One region of the Streptomyces sp. NPDC090088 genome, then DNA from elsewhere that is predicted to be linked to it. Evidence: riboswitches for the same ligand, from Rfam matches in the RefSeq annotation. Region 1 holds a riboswitch; the other holds the start of a gene.
What was found. Region 1 has a riboswitch for ZMP and ZTP ahead of ACIPSJ_RS11025 (glycine hydroxymethyltransferase). Riboswitches for the same ligand answer to the same signal wherever they lie in the genome.

Region 1 (7,106 bases):
ACGGCGGCACCGGCCGCGAGCAGGCCGAACACCGCGGCGGCCGTGGTGAGTCTGCTGCGCGAGGCAACGAAGCGGGGCATCTGTCATTCCTCCATCGGTGGGGGGTGCGAGAGGGATGGCGGTGCGGGTACGGCGTCGGTGGTACGCGTCCACGGGGTGGTCTTCGCGCGTAGAGTGGAAGTTGATCGTTCACCCAGGGACAGCTGGACGGTACCCGCGAGGCCCGGAACGCCGACAGGATCTCCCGCCACTTCACATGGTTTTCTTACCTGTACATGACAATCCAGGAGTGGCTCGGTCCGCTCGTCTAAGCTGTCGCCGAACAGCTGGCCGACGATCACACGGGGGAACACGGACATGGCGGACGCACGCCGGCAACTGCGCTCGGGCACGGTCGTCCTCGGCGGGATGGGCCTGCTGGCCGCCGCCCTGACCGCCTGCTCCTCCGACCCCGACAAGCGCTGCGTCGACCGCGACAGCTACACCGCCGCCAAGGGCTACCAGGTCGTCTCCGACAAGAACTGCGGCTCCACCAAGTCCGCCGTCAACGCCGGCTACTACTACGGCGGCAAGAAGAAGAGCGGCTGGGTCAGCGGCGGCTCCTTCACCAAGCCCCGCAGCGGGTCCGGCAGTTCGTCCGGCGGCGGCCACAGCGTCCACCGCGGCGGCTTCGGCGGCGGCCACGGCAGCTCCGGCGGCTGACCGCCGCCATGGAGCGCCGCACCACCGAACCCCGCCCCGACTGGCAGCGGACCGTCGAGGAACAGGGCCTGATCTACCCACTCACCCGCCACTCCGACGGCGTCCTGCGCCCCTACTGGGACGAGAGCGCCTACTACGTCTTCACCCTGCCGGAAGTGGAGGCGCTGGAGGAGGCCGTCGAGGAACTGCACGCGATGTGCCTGACCGCGGCCGGCCACATCGTGGCGAAGGACCGTTTCACCGACCTCGGCATCACCGACCCGCGCGTCGTGGCCGCCGTCACCGAGGCCTGGCACCGCCGCGCCGAACTCCCCTCCCTCTACGGCCGCTTCGACCTCCGCCACGACGGCACGGGCCCTGCGAAACTCCTGGAGTACAACGCCGACACCCCCACCTCCCTGGTGGAGGCGGCCTCGGCCCAGTGGTTCTGGATGGAGGACCGCTTCCCCGGCGCCGACCAGTGGAACAGCCTCCACGAACGCCTGGTCGCCGCCTGGCGGAGACAGTCCCGCCTCCTGCCGCCCGGCGCCCCCCTCCACTTCGCCCACTCCGCCGCCGACGAACTCGGCGAGGACCTGATGACGGTCGCCTACCTCAAGGAGACCGCCGAACAGGCCGGCCTCGACACCGACTGGATCTCCATGGAGGAGATCGGCTGGGACACCCTCTCCGGCCGCTTCGTCGACAACCGCCTCGGCTTCATCCGCAGCCTCTTCAAGCTCTACCCCTGGGAATGGCTCACCACCGACGCCTTCGCCGGCCACGTCCTCGACACCCTGGACAACGGCGGCGGCACCGGCACCACGATGTGGATCGAGCCCGCCTGGAAGATGCTCCTCAGCAACAAGGCCCTCCTCGCGATCCTCTGGGAGCTGTATCCGGGCCACCCGAACCTGCTCCCGGCGTACCTGGACGGCCCGAGGGAACTGGCCACCACGACCGGCTACGTCAGCAAACCCCTGCTCGGCCGCGAGGGCGCCGGCATCCTCGTACACGAACCCGGCCACCCTCCCGTCGTACGCGAAGAGCCGTGCTGCTACCAGCAGTTGGCCCCGCTCCCCGACTTCGACGGCAACCACGTCGTCCTGGGCGCGTGGGTGGTGGGGGAGGAGGCGGCGGGCCTGGGAATCCGCGAGTCACAGGGCCTCGTGACGGACGACTACGCCCGCTTCCTGCCCCACGTGATCCTCTAGCGCCCCGTCAGGGGCGCGGGGAACTGCGCGACCAGCCACGACGGACCGGCACTCGCGATCAAACCTCAGTGGCACCCCATTAGGCGCTCAGCACCTCCCACAACTGCTCAACCCCCCACTCCAGATCCTCCTCCTCGATGGTCAACGGCGGAGCCACCCGCACCGTCGCCCCATGCGTGTCCTTCACCAGCACCCCCCGCTCCAGCAACCGCTCCGACACCACCCGCCCCGACCCCACCCCCGGATCGACGTCCACCCCCGCCCACAGCCCCCGCCCCCGCACGGCCGTCACCCGTCCACTCCCCGCGATCTCCGCCAGCCGCCGGTGCAGCAGATCCCCCAGCTCGGCCGCCCGCTCCTGGAACTCCCCGGTCCGCAGCATCGCGATCACCTCCAGACCCACCGCACAGGCCAGCGGATTCCCCCCGAACGTGGACCCGTGCTCACCGGGCCGGAACACCCCGAGCACCTCGGCGCTCGACACCACCGCCGACACCGGCAGCACCCCGCCCCCCAGCGCCTTCCCGAGCACGTACATGTCCGGTACGACCCCCTCGTGCTCGCACGCGAACGTCCGCCCGGTCCGCCCCAGCCCCGACTGGATCTCGTCGGCGATGAACAGCACGTCCCGCTCCCGGGCCAGCTCCCGCACCGCCCGCAGGTATCCGGCCGGCGGCACGATCACCCCCGACTCGCCCTGGATCGGTTCGAGGAGCACCGCGACCGTGTTGTCGGTCAGCGCGGCCCGCATCGCCGTGAGGTCGCCGTACGGCACGATCTCGAAGCCGGGCGTGTACGGCCCGAAGTCCGCCCGGGCCTCCGGATCGGTCGAGAAGCTGATCACGGTCGTCGTACGGCCGTGGAAGTTCCCGCTCGCCACCACCACCTTCGCCATCTCCGCGAGCACCCCCTTGACCCGGTACCCCCACTTCCGGGCGGTCTTCACGGCGGTCTCCACCGCCTCCACCCCCGTGTTCATCGGCAGCACCATCTCCATCCCGCACAGCTCGGCCAGCTCCGTGCAGAACGCGGCGAACCGGTCGTGGTGGAAGGCCCGGGACGTCAGCGTCACCCGCTCCAGCTGCGCCTTCGCCGCCGCCACCAGGCGCGGGTGGCCGTGCCCGAAGTTCAGCGCCGAGTAGCCGGCCAGGAAGTCCAGGTACCGGCGGCCCTCGACATCCGTCATCCAGGCGCCGTCGGCCGTCGCGATCACCACCGGCAGCGGGTGGTAGTTGTGCGCGCTGTGCGCGTCGGCGGCGGCGATGAGGGCTTCCGTAGTGGTCACGGCGACTCCAGTGAACGCGGCGAGATGATCCCTTTAATACCGTCTGTCCGTGCCCGACTGGTGGACGCCACGGCCCCCGGGCCCGGCGTGCCCGGTAATGTGATCGGCGGGCCGTGACTGGCGCGCTGGGATGGGACCGACCATCAGGGAGCGGCCCGCGTCGTGATCGAGTGCCGTGCGCCTGGGCCGAACCGTGAATGCCGAACGCCATGTCCGGAGGTCCCGAATGTCCGACCAGCCCGCACCCCTGTCCCCCGAGTCCACCGCGTACCGCGCCGCACTCGACGTGATCCGCGCGGTCGAGCCGCGGGTCGCCGACGCCATCGGCCAGGAGGTCGCCGACCAGCGCGAGATGCTCAAGCTGATCGCCTCGGAGAACTACGCCTCCCCGGCGACCCTGCTCGCGATGGGCAACTGGTTCAGCGACAAGTACGCCGAGGGCACCATCGGCCGCCGCTTCTACGCCGGCTGCCGCAACGTCGACACCGTCGAGGGCCTCGCCGCCGAGCACGCCCGCGAGCTGTTCGGCGCGCGGCACGCCTACGTCCAGCCGCACTCCGGCATCGACGCCAACCTGGTCGCCTTCTGGGCCGTCCTCGCCGACCGCGTCGAGGTCCCCTTCCTGACGAAGACCGGCGCCCGCCAGATCAACGACCTCTCCGAGGCCGACTGGGCCGAGCTGCGCCAGGCCTTCGGCAACCAGCGCATGCTCGGCATGTCCCTGGACGCGGGCGGCCACCTCACCCACGGCTTCCGCCCGAACATCTCCGGCAAGATGTTCGACCAGCGTTCCTACGGGACGGACCCCGCCACCGGGCTCATCGACTACGACGCGCTGCGCGCCCAGGCCCGCGAGTTCAAGCCGCTGATCCTCGTCGCCGGCTACTCGGCGTACCCCCGGCTGGTGAACTTCCGGATCATGCGCGAGATCGCCGACGAGGTCGGCGCGACCCTCATGGTCGACATGGCGCACTTCGCGGGCCTGGTCGCCGGCAAGGTCCTGACCGGCGACTTCGACCCGGTCCCGCACGCCCAGATCGTCACGACCACCACGCACAAGTCGCTGCGCGGCCCGCGCGGCGGCATGGTCCTGTGCGACGACTCCCTCAAGGACCAGGTCGACCGCGGCTGCCCGATGGTCCTCGGCGGCCCGCTCCCGCACGTCATGGCCGCCAAGGCCGTCGCCCTGGCCGAGGCCCGGCAGCCCGCCTTCCAGGACTACGCCCAGCGCATCGTCGACAACTCGCGCGCGCTGGCCGAGGGCCTGATGCGCCGGGGCGCCACCCTCGTCACCGGCGGCACCGACAACCACCTCAACCTCATCGACGTCGAGAGCTCCTACGGCCTCACCGGCCGCCAGGCCGAGACTGCCCTCCTCGACTCCGGCATCGTCACCAACCGCAACGCGATCCCCGCCGACCCGAACGGCGCCTGGTACACCTCCGGCATCCGCATCGGCACCCCGGCGCTCACCACCCGTGGCCTGGGCACGGCGGAGATGGACGAGGTGGCGGGCCTCATCGACCGCGTCCTCACCGCCACCGAGCCGGGCACGACGAAGTCCGGCGCCCCCTCCAAGGCCTCCCACGTCCTCGACGAGAAGGTCTCCACGGAGATCGCCCAGCGCGCGACGGACCTGGTGGCGGGCTTCCCGCTGTACCCGGAGATCGACCTCGGCTGATCGACGCCCTCAGGGGCAGCGCCCCTGAAAGGGGCGCGGGGAACTGCGCGAACGGCCCCCACCGGCCCGCAGTCCCCCGCGCTCCGAAACCACCCCCCACCACAGGGCCGATCCCACCCTCACCCTCTGAGAGAATGGTGAGCATGGCCTCTGATCGACCCCGCGTGCTCTCCGGCATCCAGCCCACCGCCGGCTCGTTCCACCTGGGCAACTACCTCGGTGCCGTCCGCCAGTGGGTAGCCCTCCAGGAGTCCCACGACGCCTTCTACATGGTCGTCGACCTGCACGCGATCACGATCCCGCAGGACCCCGCCGACCTGCGTGCCAACACCCGCCTCGCCGCGGCCCAGCTGCTCGCCGCCGGCCTGGACCCGGACCGCTGCACCCTCTTCGTGCAGAGCCACGTCCCCGAGCACGCGCAGCTCGCCTGGGTCATGAACTGCCTCACCGGCTTCGGCGAGGCCAGCCGGATGACCCAGTTCAAGGACAAGTCGGCCAAGCAGGGCGCGGACCGCGCCTCCGTCGGCCTGTTCACGTACCCGGTCCTCCAGGTCGCCGACATCCTGCTCTACCAGGCCCACGAGGTCCCCGTCGGCGAGGACCAGCGCCAGCACATCGAGCTCACCCGTGACCTCGCCGAGCGCTTCAACGGCCGGTTCGGCGCCACCTTCACCATCCCCAAGCCGTACATCCTCAAGGAGACGGCGAAGATCTACGACCTCCAGGACCCGTCGATCAAGATGAGCAAGTCGGCGTCCACGCCGAAGGGCCTCATCAACCTCCTCGACGACCCGAAGGCCACGGCGAAGAAGGTCAAGAGCGCCGTCACCGACACCGACACGGTGATCCGCTACGACGCCGAGCACAAGCCGGGCGTCAGCAACCTCCTCACCATCTACTCCACCCTCACCGGCAAGTCGATCGCCGAGCTGGAGCAGGAGTACGAGGGCAAGATGTACGGCGCGCTCAAGACGGACCTCGCCGACGTCATGGTCGAGTTCGTGACCCCCTTCCGGGAGCGCACCCAGCAGTACCTGGACGATCCGGAGACGCTGGACTCGGTCCTGGCCAAGGGTGCGGAGAAGGCCCGTGCGGTGGCGGCGGAGACCCTCGCCCAGGCCTACGACCGGGTGGGCTTCCTGCCCGCCAAGCACTGAGCGGACCGCCGCGGGCGCCGACGGCGCCGGGCGGAGCGCCGGGGGCGCCCGGGGCGCTCCGGGGAGCGCACGGGAGCGCTGCACATCACTTCGGCCACGGCTGCCCGGAAGGCGGCCGTGGCCGTACAGTCGATAGCCGGACGGCGGGGTACGAACCCGACACCCGTCCGGCCATCACGACCGACCATCACGACCGACGGGAGACGACGTGGGGACCGTAACGATCGGCGTGTCGATCGCGGTCCCGGAGCCTCACGGCAGCCTGCTCCAGGAGCGGCGCGCGGGCTTCGGCGACGCCGCGGCCCACGCCATCCCCACCCACGTCACGCTGCTGCCGCCGACGGAGATCGCCGACGGGTCGCTGGCCGCCGTCGAGGCCCACCTGAGCGAGGTCGCCGCGGTCGGCAGGCCGTTCCCGATGCGGCTGTCCGGCACGGGTACGTTCCGTCCGCTGTCCCCGGTGGTCTACGTCCGGGTCGTCCAGGGCGCGGACGGCTGCGCCTGGCTCCAGCAGCGGATCCGGGACGCGTCGGGGCCGCTCGACCGGGAGCTGCAGTTCCCGTACCACCCGCATGTGACCGTCGCGCACGGGATCGACGAGGCGGCGATGGACCGGGCGTTCGCCGAGCTCGCGGACTTCGAGGCCGAGTGGCCGTGTACGGGGTTCGCGTTGTACGAGCAGGGGGCGGACGGGGTGTGGCGGAAGCTGCGTGACCATGCCTTCGGGAGCTCTGTGGTGCCGCCTCAGGTGGGGCATGTGGAGCGGGGGAGCATCGCCAGTCGGTAGCGTGCAGGCCGGTGCGCTGGTCGCGCAGTTCCTCCCCCAGCGCGCCTGAAGGGGCGCTTCAGATCGGCAGTCTCCGAAACAGGCCCCGCGGCACGTGCCGCAGCGCCGACATCACCACCCGCAGGGTGCCCGGTACCCACACCACCTCCGAGCGCCTGCGCAGGCCCAGCTCGATCGCTGTCGCCACCGCCTCCGGGGTCGTCGCGAGCGGAGCTTCCTCCAGGCCCCGCGTCATCTTCGACCGTACGAACCCCGGCCGTACGACCATCACGTGGACGCCCGTCCCGTGCAGCGCGTCGCC
Region 2 (7,106 bases), on a different contig from region 1:
ATCCTGCCGGTGAACTTGGGCCACCAGAAGTGGAAGCCGGAGAACATCGCGAAGACGACCGTACCGAAGACCACGTAGTGGAAGTGGGCCACCACGAAGTACGAGTCGGAGATGTTGAAGTCGATGGGCGGGGACGCGAGCATCACTCCGGTGAGGCCGCCGAAGAGGAATGTCACCAGGAAGCCGGTGGCCCAGAGCATGGGGGTCTCGAAGGAGAGCGAGCCCTGCCACATGGTGCCGATCCAGTTGAAGAACTTCACGCCCGTCGGGACGGCGATGAGGAAGGTCATGAAGGAGAAGAAGGGCAGGAGCACGCCGCCGGTGACGTACATGTGGTGCGCCCAGACGGTGACGGACAGGCCGGCGATGGCGATGGTCGCCGCGACCAGGCCCATGTAGCCGAAGATCGGCTTGCGGGAGAAGACCGGGACGACCTCGCTGATGATGCCGAAGAACGGCAGCGCGATGATGTACACCTCCGGGTGGCCGAAGAACCAGAAGAGGTGCTGCCAGAGCAGTGCTCCGCCGTTCGCCGCGTCGAAGACGTGGGCGCCGAACTTGCGGTCCGCCTCCAGGGCGAACAGCGCGGCGGCGAGGACGGGGAAGGCGAGCAGGACCAGGACGGCGGTCAGCAGCACGTTCCAGACGAAGATCGGCATCCGGAACATGGTCATTCCGGGGGCGCGCATGCAGATGATCGTGGTGATGAAGTTGACCGCGCCGAGGATGGTGCCGAAGCCGGAGAAGGCCAGCCCCATGATCCACATGTCGGCGCCGATGCCCGGGGTGCGCACCGCGTCCGAGAGCGGGGCGTAGGCGAACCAGCCGAAGTCGGCGGCGCCCTGCGGGGTGAGGAAGCCGCCGACCGCGATGAGTGACCCGAGCAGGTAGAGCCAGTAGGCCAGCATGTTCAGGCGCGGGAACGCCACGTCGGGGGCGCCGATCTGGAGCGGCATGATCCAGTTGGCGAAGCCCGCGAAGAGCGGCGTCGCGAACATCAGCAGCATGATCGTGCCGTGCATGGTGAAGGCCTGGTTGAACTGCTCGTTCGACATGATCTGCAGCCCCGGGCGGGCCAGTTCGGCGCGCATCAGCAGGGCCATCGCTCCGCCCACGCAGAAGAACGAGAACGCCGTGACCAGGTAGAGCGTTCCGATCGTCTTGTGATCCGTGGTCGTGAGCCACTTGAGGTTCCTCATGCCCCGCCTGTGTCCGGGCGGTACGGACCGGTCACACTCGACGGGTGCGACGAGCGTCACGGAGAAGGGTGTGACGATCGGGAGGGTGCCGGACAAGAAACGGACATGAGCAACGACGAGATCTTCGCCGCTGCCTATCGCGAGTACTACTGGGCGGTCAGCCGTTATGTCGCGCGGCGACTGGACGGGCGGACCAGCGAGGTGGAGGAAGTGGTGGCGGAGGTGTTCACGGTGGCCTGGCGGCGCCGCGCCGATCTGCCGGCGGCCCCGCTGCCCTGGCTGTACGGCGTGGCACGCAACTGCCTCGCCAACGCGGTACGCGGGTACGGGCGACGGCGCCGGCTGGTGGACCGGCTGGGCAACGACGAGACCGCGCACGGGCGGTCCGTCGTGGCCGGTCCGGACACCGAGCGGCCGGGCGCCTGGGTGCACGAGGCGCTGCTGCGGCTGTCCCCGGCCGACCAGGAGGTGCTGCGGCTGACCGCGTGGGAGGAACTGGGCGTCGACGAGGTCGCCGTGGTCCTCGGCTGCGGCAGCCGCGCGGCGGCGATGCGGCTGCACCGCGCCCGCCGCCGGCTCAGAGCCGAGATCGACCGACTGCGCCCCCCTGCCGCCGAGGCCCTCACCGAGGAACACCGCCATGGCTGACGAACTCGACCTGCTGCGCGCCGCCGACCCGGTGCCCGGCGGCGGCCCCCACTTCGGCGACGGCCCCCTGGACCACACCGCCGAACGCCACCTCGACCGGCTGCTGCACGGCCCCCGCCCCGGACGCCGGACCTGGACACGGCCGCGACCGGTCTGGGGGCTGACCGCGGCCGCCGTGGTGGTCGCCACCGCGCTGACCGTGCTGCTCGGCGGCTCCGGCACCGCGCCCGCGGTCGCCGCACCCCGGCCGCTGACCGTCCGCGCCCACTCCACCCCCGTACCGCTCGCACAGGTCGCGGGACTGGCCGCGGTGGCGGCCCAGGACGGGTCCCCGGCGCTGCGCCAGGGCACCCATGTGCAGTCCTGGAGCCTCGGCATGAGCGACGACGAGCCGCCCGTCACCCTGCCCGAGGAGCGGGTGGTGCGCTGGCGCGCGGACGCCAGTCACACCGAGGTGGTCGTCGCGACCGACCCGGAGCACCCGGGCCGGTCCGTGCTCACCGACGACGGGCTGGTCGAGGACGGCCAGGTGCTCAGCCGGCGCACCTTCCCGCCGATGTGGGGCGACGCCCCGCCGCTGTCGACGCCGCCGCACGACCCGGCGAAGCTGCGCACCTACCTGGCCGAGCTGATCCACACCGACCCCCGCACCACCGCCGGACTGCTCGACGCCACCCAGGAGTTGCTGGACAACTGGACGCTGGGAGCGCGAGAGTCCGCCGCCCTGGCCGAGCTGTTCGCCGACGCCCGGGGGCTGCAGCCGGTCGGCCAGGTCACCGACCGGCTGGGCCGCACCGGGCAGGCGTACGTCTACGACGGGAAGGGCGACGGCGGGCGGCGGATGCTCATCCTGGACCCGGCCACCGGTGCCGTACTCGGCCTGGAGACCACGTTCACCCGGGACGATCCGGAGTACGGGGTGCACGCCGGGGACGTCATGGAGTACCGCGCCTGGATGCGCTGACCGCCCTCAGACCCCTCGGACCCCTCAGGCCCCGAGCTGCCGGGCGGCCGCCGCCACCGTCTGCTCCAGCAGCAGGGCGATGGTCATCGGGCCGACGCCGCCCGGCACCGGCGTGATCAGCGAGGCCCGTTCGACGGCGGTGTCGAAGTCGACGTCACCGACGTTGCCGGCGTTGTAGCCCGCGTCGACGACGACCGCTCCCGGCTTGATGTCCTCGCCCCGGATCAGCCGGGGGCGGCCGACGGCGGCGACCACGATGTCCGCCTCCCGGACGACCGCCGGCAGATCGCGGGTGCGGGAGTGGCAGTAGGTGACGGTCGCGTCCCGGGCGAGCAGGAGCATGCCGGCCGGCTTGCCCAGGATCGCGCTGCGGCCGACGACCACCGCGCGCTTCCCGGCCGGGTCGACGTCGTAGGCGTCGAGCAGGCGCAGGATGCCGCCGGGGGTGCAGGAGACGAAGCCCGGCAGGCCGAAGCTCATCGTCGCGAACGACGCGAAGGTCACGCCGTCCACGTCCTTCTCCGGCGCTATTGCCTCGAACGCGGCCCGCTCGTCGATGTGTTCGCCGACGGGGTGCTGGAGCAGGATGCCGTGCACGGCCGGGTCGGCCGACAACTCCCGCAGGGTGCCGACGAGTTCGGCGGTGGTCGTGGTGGCGGGCAGGGCCACGTGCCGGGAGGCGATACCGGCCTTGCGGCTGCGGTTCTGCTTCATCCGGACGTAGGTGACGGAGGCCGGGTCCTCGCCGACCAGCACGGTCGCCAGACACGGGGTGGCACCCGTGCGCGCGGTGAGGTCGGCGGCCCTCTGGGCGGTCTCCTCGACGATCCGGCGGGCGACGGCGGTGCCGTCCATGAGACGGGCCTGGGTCATGCGGCACACTCCTGAGCTGATTGACCTTGATCGCCCAGGCGCACGGCATCGACAGTGCGGACCGCTCCCCGGTGGTGCTCCACCTCAGCGCCAGTCACGGCCCGCCCCCAGGGTAACCGAGGCGTTCAGCGCTTCCGGTGGCGGTGCGCCGCCCGCAAGGCCGCCAGCAACAGGGGCACCGACGCCCGGGACTGTCTGCGACGGCTGTGTCCGAGACCGGCCCGCGCCGAGAAAGTCCAGGTCACACGGGTGGAGACCTGGACCCTCGCGCCTCTGCTGACTACTCGTCCCATGCCTGGATCATGATCTGTTCGGCGATCTTGCCGTCGCGGAGCGTGATCATCGACTCGGCGAGCACCCGGACGCCGTCCCCGTACTCGCAGGACTCGGTGAAGGCGGCCCGGTCGCCCTGTACGACGCACCGGTCCAGCCGGTGCGTCATGTCGCGGCTGTAGATGTCGTCCAGCATCGCCGCGATGTCCCGGCGGCCGTGCAGGATCTTGGGGTGGCTGGGCTGGGTGTTGCGGTCGACGATGCGGATCTCCGCGTCGTCCGCGTAGAGCGCCAGCAGGGTGTTCCCCGTGTTCCCCTCGATGGCCCGGCGCAGTGTCTCGGTGTCGAACGTGGAGCCGGTCGCGGTGCCCATGGTGACCTCCTGGGAGGACCCGCGACCCGATGCGGAGGGGTCGCGAGAGCCCTCACTCCGAGCGTCCTCCGGCCCGCCGGGCTCGGCAAGCGCAGGCCGGGCGCTCCGCCTGACGGGTGAGGGGGACCGGCTGCCCGTGTCCGGTCCGGCGCCGGGGCCGTTGCTGAAGACATGATCTCAACACGACGTATCGTCGCCGCCGTCGGCCTCGCGGTCGGGGTCACCGGCCTCGCCGCGCCGCTGGCCAACGCGGCCGACGCGAGCGCGCAGCACCCCGTGAAGCTCTCCGCGCTCGGCATGCTCGACTCGCTGGCCCGCACGGACATCCCGGCCGAGTACCAGAACGAGATCCCGAAGGTCTCCGAGCAGGTGCAGGGGCTGAACGGGGTCCAGCGGCTCGGCGAGCTCCACCAGATCACCGATCTGGCCGCGCCGGTGATGGGGCTGGTACCGGGCATCGAAGCCTGATCCCCGCCGCGCACCGAGGGCCGTCCCGTCAGGGGCGGCCCTTCGTCGTACCCCGCGCGCGACGCGGCCCCCCGGCGTCCTCAGGGCGCGGAGGCCAGGAACTGCGTCGCGGCCAGCTCCGCGTACAGCGGGTCCGCCGCCACCAGCTCGCGGTGCGTACCCACCGCACGGACCTGCCCCGCGTCCATGACGACGATCCGGTCCGCCATCGTCACCGTCGACAGCCGGTGCGCGACCACCAGCACGGTGGTCGACCGCGCCACATCGGCGACCGTGTCCCTGAGGGCCGCCTCGTTCACCGCGTCCAGCTGCGAGGTCGCCTCGTCCAGGAGCAGCAGCCGGGGCCGGCGCAGCAACGCCCGGGCGATCGCCACCCGTTGCCGCTCCCCGCCGGACAGCTTGGTCCCGCGGTGCCCGACCAGCGTGTCCAGCCCCTGCGGCAGCCGGGCGACCAGTCCGTCGAGCCGGGTCGTCTTCACCACCCGGGCCACCGCGTCCTCGTCCGCCTCCGGGTTGCCGAGGAGCAGGTTGTCCCGGAGCGAGCCCGAGAGCACGGGCGCGTCCTGCTCGACATAGCCGATGGCCGAGCGCAGCAGGGGCAGGTCCCAGGCGTCCAGCGGGCGGCCGTCGAGGGTGATCGTGCCGGACTCGGGGTCGTAGAACCGCTCGATGAGCGAGAAGACGGTGGTCTTGCCCGCGCCGGACGGGCCGACGAACGCCGTCATGCCGCGCGCCGGTATGTCGAAGCTGACCCCGTGGTGGACGTACGGGAGGTCGTCGGCGTAACGGAAACGTACGTCGGTGAAGACGACCGAGGCCGGTTCGGCGCCCGCGGACGGCAACTCGGCGGGTGCGGCGGCCGGTTCGGCGGGCAGCCGCAGCGCCTCCTGGATCCGGGCGAGCGCGCCGGCGCCGGTCTGGTACTGGGTGACCGCGCCGACCACCTGCTGGATCGGGGACATCAGATAGAAGACGTAGAGCAGGAACGCCACCAGCGTGCCCACGCCGATCGCGCCGGTCGCCACCCGGGCCCCGCCCACCGCGAGCACCGTGATGAACGCCAGCTGCATCGCGAGGCCCGCGGTGTTGCCCGCCGCCGCCGACCACTTGGCGGCCCGCACGCTCTGCCGCCAGGACTCCTCGGCCGCCGCGTGCAGGGCCTGCTCCTCGCGGTGCTCGGCGCCCGAGGCCTTCACCGTGCGCAGCGCGCCGAGGACCCGCTCCAGCGAGGCGCCCATCACCCCGACCGCGTCCTGCGCCCGGCGGCTCGCCCGGTTGATGCGCGGCACGATCGTGCCCAGCACCGTGCCGGCCGCCGCGATCACCGCCAGCGTGACGCCGAGCAGCACCGGATCGACCACGCCCATCATCACCACGGTGGCGACCAGGGTCAGCCCACCGGTGCCGAGCGCGACCAGCGAGTCCGTGGTGACCTCGCGCAGCAGCGTGGTGTCCGAGGTGATCCGCGCCATCAGGTCGCCCGGCTCGGTACGGTCCACGGCGGTGATGCGCAGCCGCAGCAGATACGACGACAGGGTGCGCCGCGCGCCCAGCACCACCGACTCGGCGGTGCGCCGCAGGACGTACGAACCCAGCGCGCCCAGTGCGGCGTTGGTCACCACCAGACCCGCCATCGCCAGCAACTTCCCGGTGATGGACCGGTCGTGGGACAGGTCCTCGATCAACCCCCGGGCCACCAGCGGCAGCAGCAGCCCGGTCGCCCCGGTCACCAGGGAGAGGACGGCACCCGCCAGCAGGGCCCAGCGGTGCGGCCGTACATAGGAGAGGAGCAGCCGGAACGCGGACGGACCGGTCCGCCCTTCCGTCTCTCTCGTCACAAGTGCGTCTGCGGCGGTGGTCACGGTGCTCCTCGTGCGGGCGATGGGCGGCGCACCAAGGCTACGACGGCCGGTCCAGGTCCAGGTCCAGGTCCAGGTCCAGGTCCTGGCTCCGGCTCCGGCTTCGGCGCGCGGTCAGTCGCGGGCGGAGCCCAGGGCGGCGAGGGTCGCGTCGAGATCGGTCGCGCGCGGCCGGTTGTGCGGGAGCTTCGACAGGACCGCGGCCATGCCGCAGGTGTCGGTGAGCGCCGAGAACACCAGACCGCCCGCGACACCGGCCGACAGCAGCAGCCAGGCCGGGTGGAGCTGCCCGAGGCCGAGCCCGGCGAGCACGAGGGCGCCGGCGGTGAGCCGGACCTGGCGCTCCATGGCCCACGTCGTACGGGACGTGCCCTGCGGGCGGTGCAGCGCGTGACCGCGCTCGGCCCAGCCTCGGGTGCCCCCGGTGATCGTGGCCGCCGGGATGCCGT

Region 2: it holds a riboswitch for ZMP and ZTP, as region 1 does, so the genes downstream of both, ACIPSJ_RS21220 (bifunctional 5,10-methylenetetrahydrofolate dehydrogenase/5,10-methenyltetrahydrofolate cyclohydrolase) here and ACIPSJ_RS11025 (glycine hydroxymethyltransferase) in region 1, are expected to answer to the same signal.

The regions. Positions count from the first base shown of each region.
Region 1 is NZ_JBIVDZ010000002.1:506,962-514,067, forward strand. It holds partial or broken gene ACIPSJ_RS11005 (hydrolase) at 1-80, opposite strand, end outside; gene ACIPSJ_RS11010 (hypothetical protein) at 358-702, shown strand; gene ACIPSJ_RS11015 (glutathionylspermidine synthase family protein) at 711-1,895, shown strand; gene rocD (ornithine--oxo-acid transaminase) at 1,975-3,180, opposite strand; ZMP/ZTP riboswitch at 3,284-3,374, shown strand; gene ACIPSJ_RS11025 (glycine hydroxymethyltransferase) at 3,407-4,861, shown strand; gene trpS (tryptophan--tRNA ligase) at 5,005-6,018, shown strand; gene ACIPSJ_RS11035 (2'-5' RNA ligase family protein) at 6,227-6,805, shown strand; gene ACIPSJ_RS11040 (decaprenylphospho-beta-D-erythro-pentofuranosid-2-ulose 2-reductase) at 6,864-7,106, opposite strand, start outside.
Region 2 is NZ_JBIVDZ010000004.1:233,614-240,719, reverse strand. It holds gene ctaD (cytochrome c oxidase subunit I) at 1-1,199, opposite strand, end outside; gene ACIPSJ_RS21230 (RNA polymerase sigma factor) at 1,305-1,847, shown strand; gene ACIPSJ_RS21225 (CU044_5270 family protein) at 1,840-2,811, shown strand; gene ACIPSJ_RS21220 (bifunctional 5,10-methylenetetrahydrofolate dehydrogenase/5,10-methenyltetrahydrofolate cyclohydrolase) at 2,836-3,684, opposite strand; ZMP/ZTP riboswitch at 3,710-3,792, opposite strand; gene ACIPSJ_RS21215 (nuclear transport factor 2 family protein) at 3,965-4,330, opposite strand; gene ACIPSJ_RS21210 (hypothetical protein) at 4,502-4,798, shown strand; gene ACIPSJ_RS21205 (ABC transporter ATP-binding protein) at 4,879-6,660, opposite strand; gene ACIPSJ_RS21200 (rhodanese-like domain-containing protein) at 6,772-7,106, opposite strand, start outside.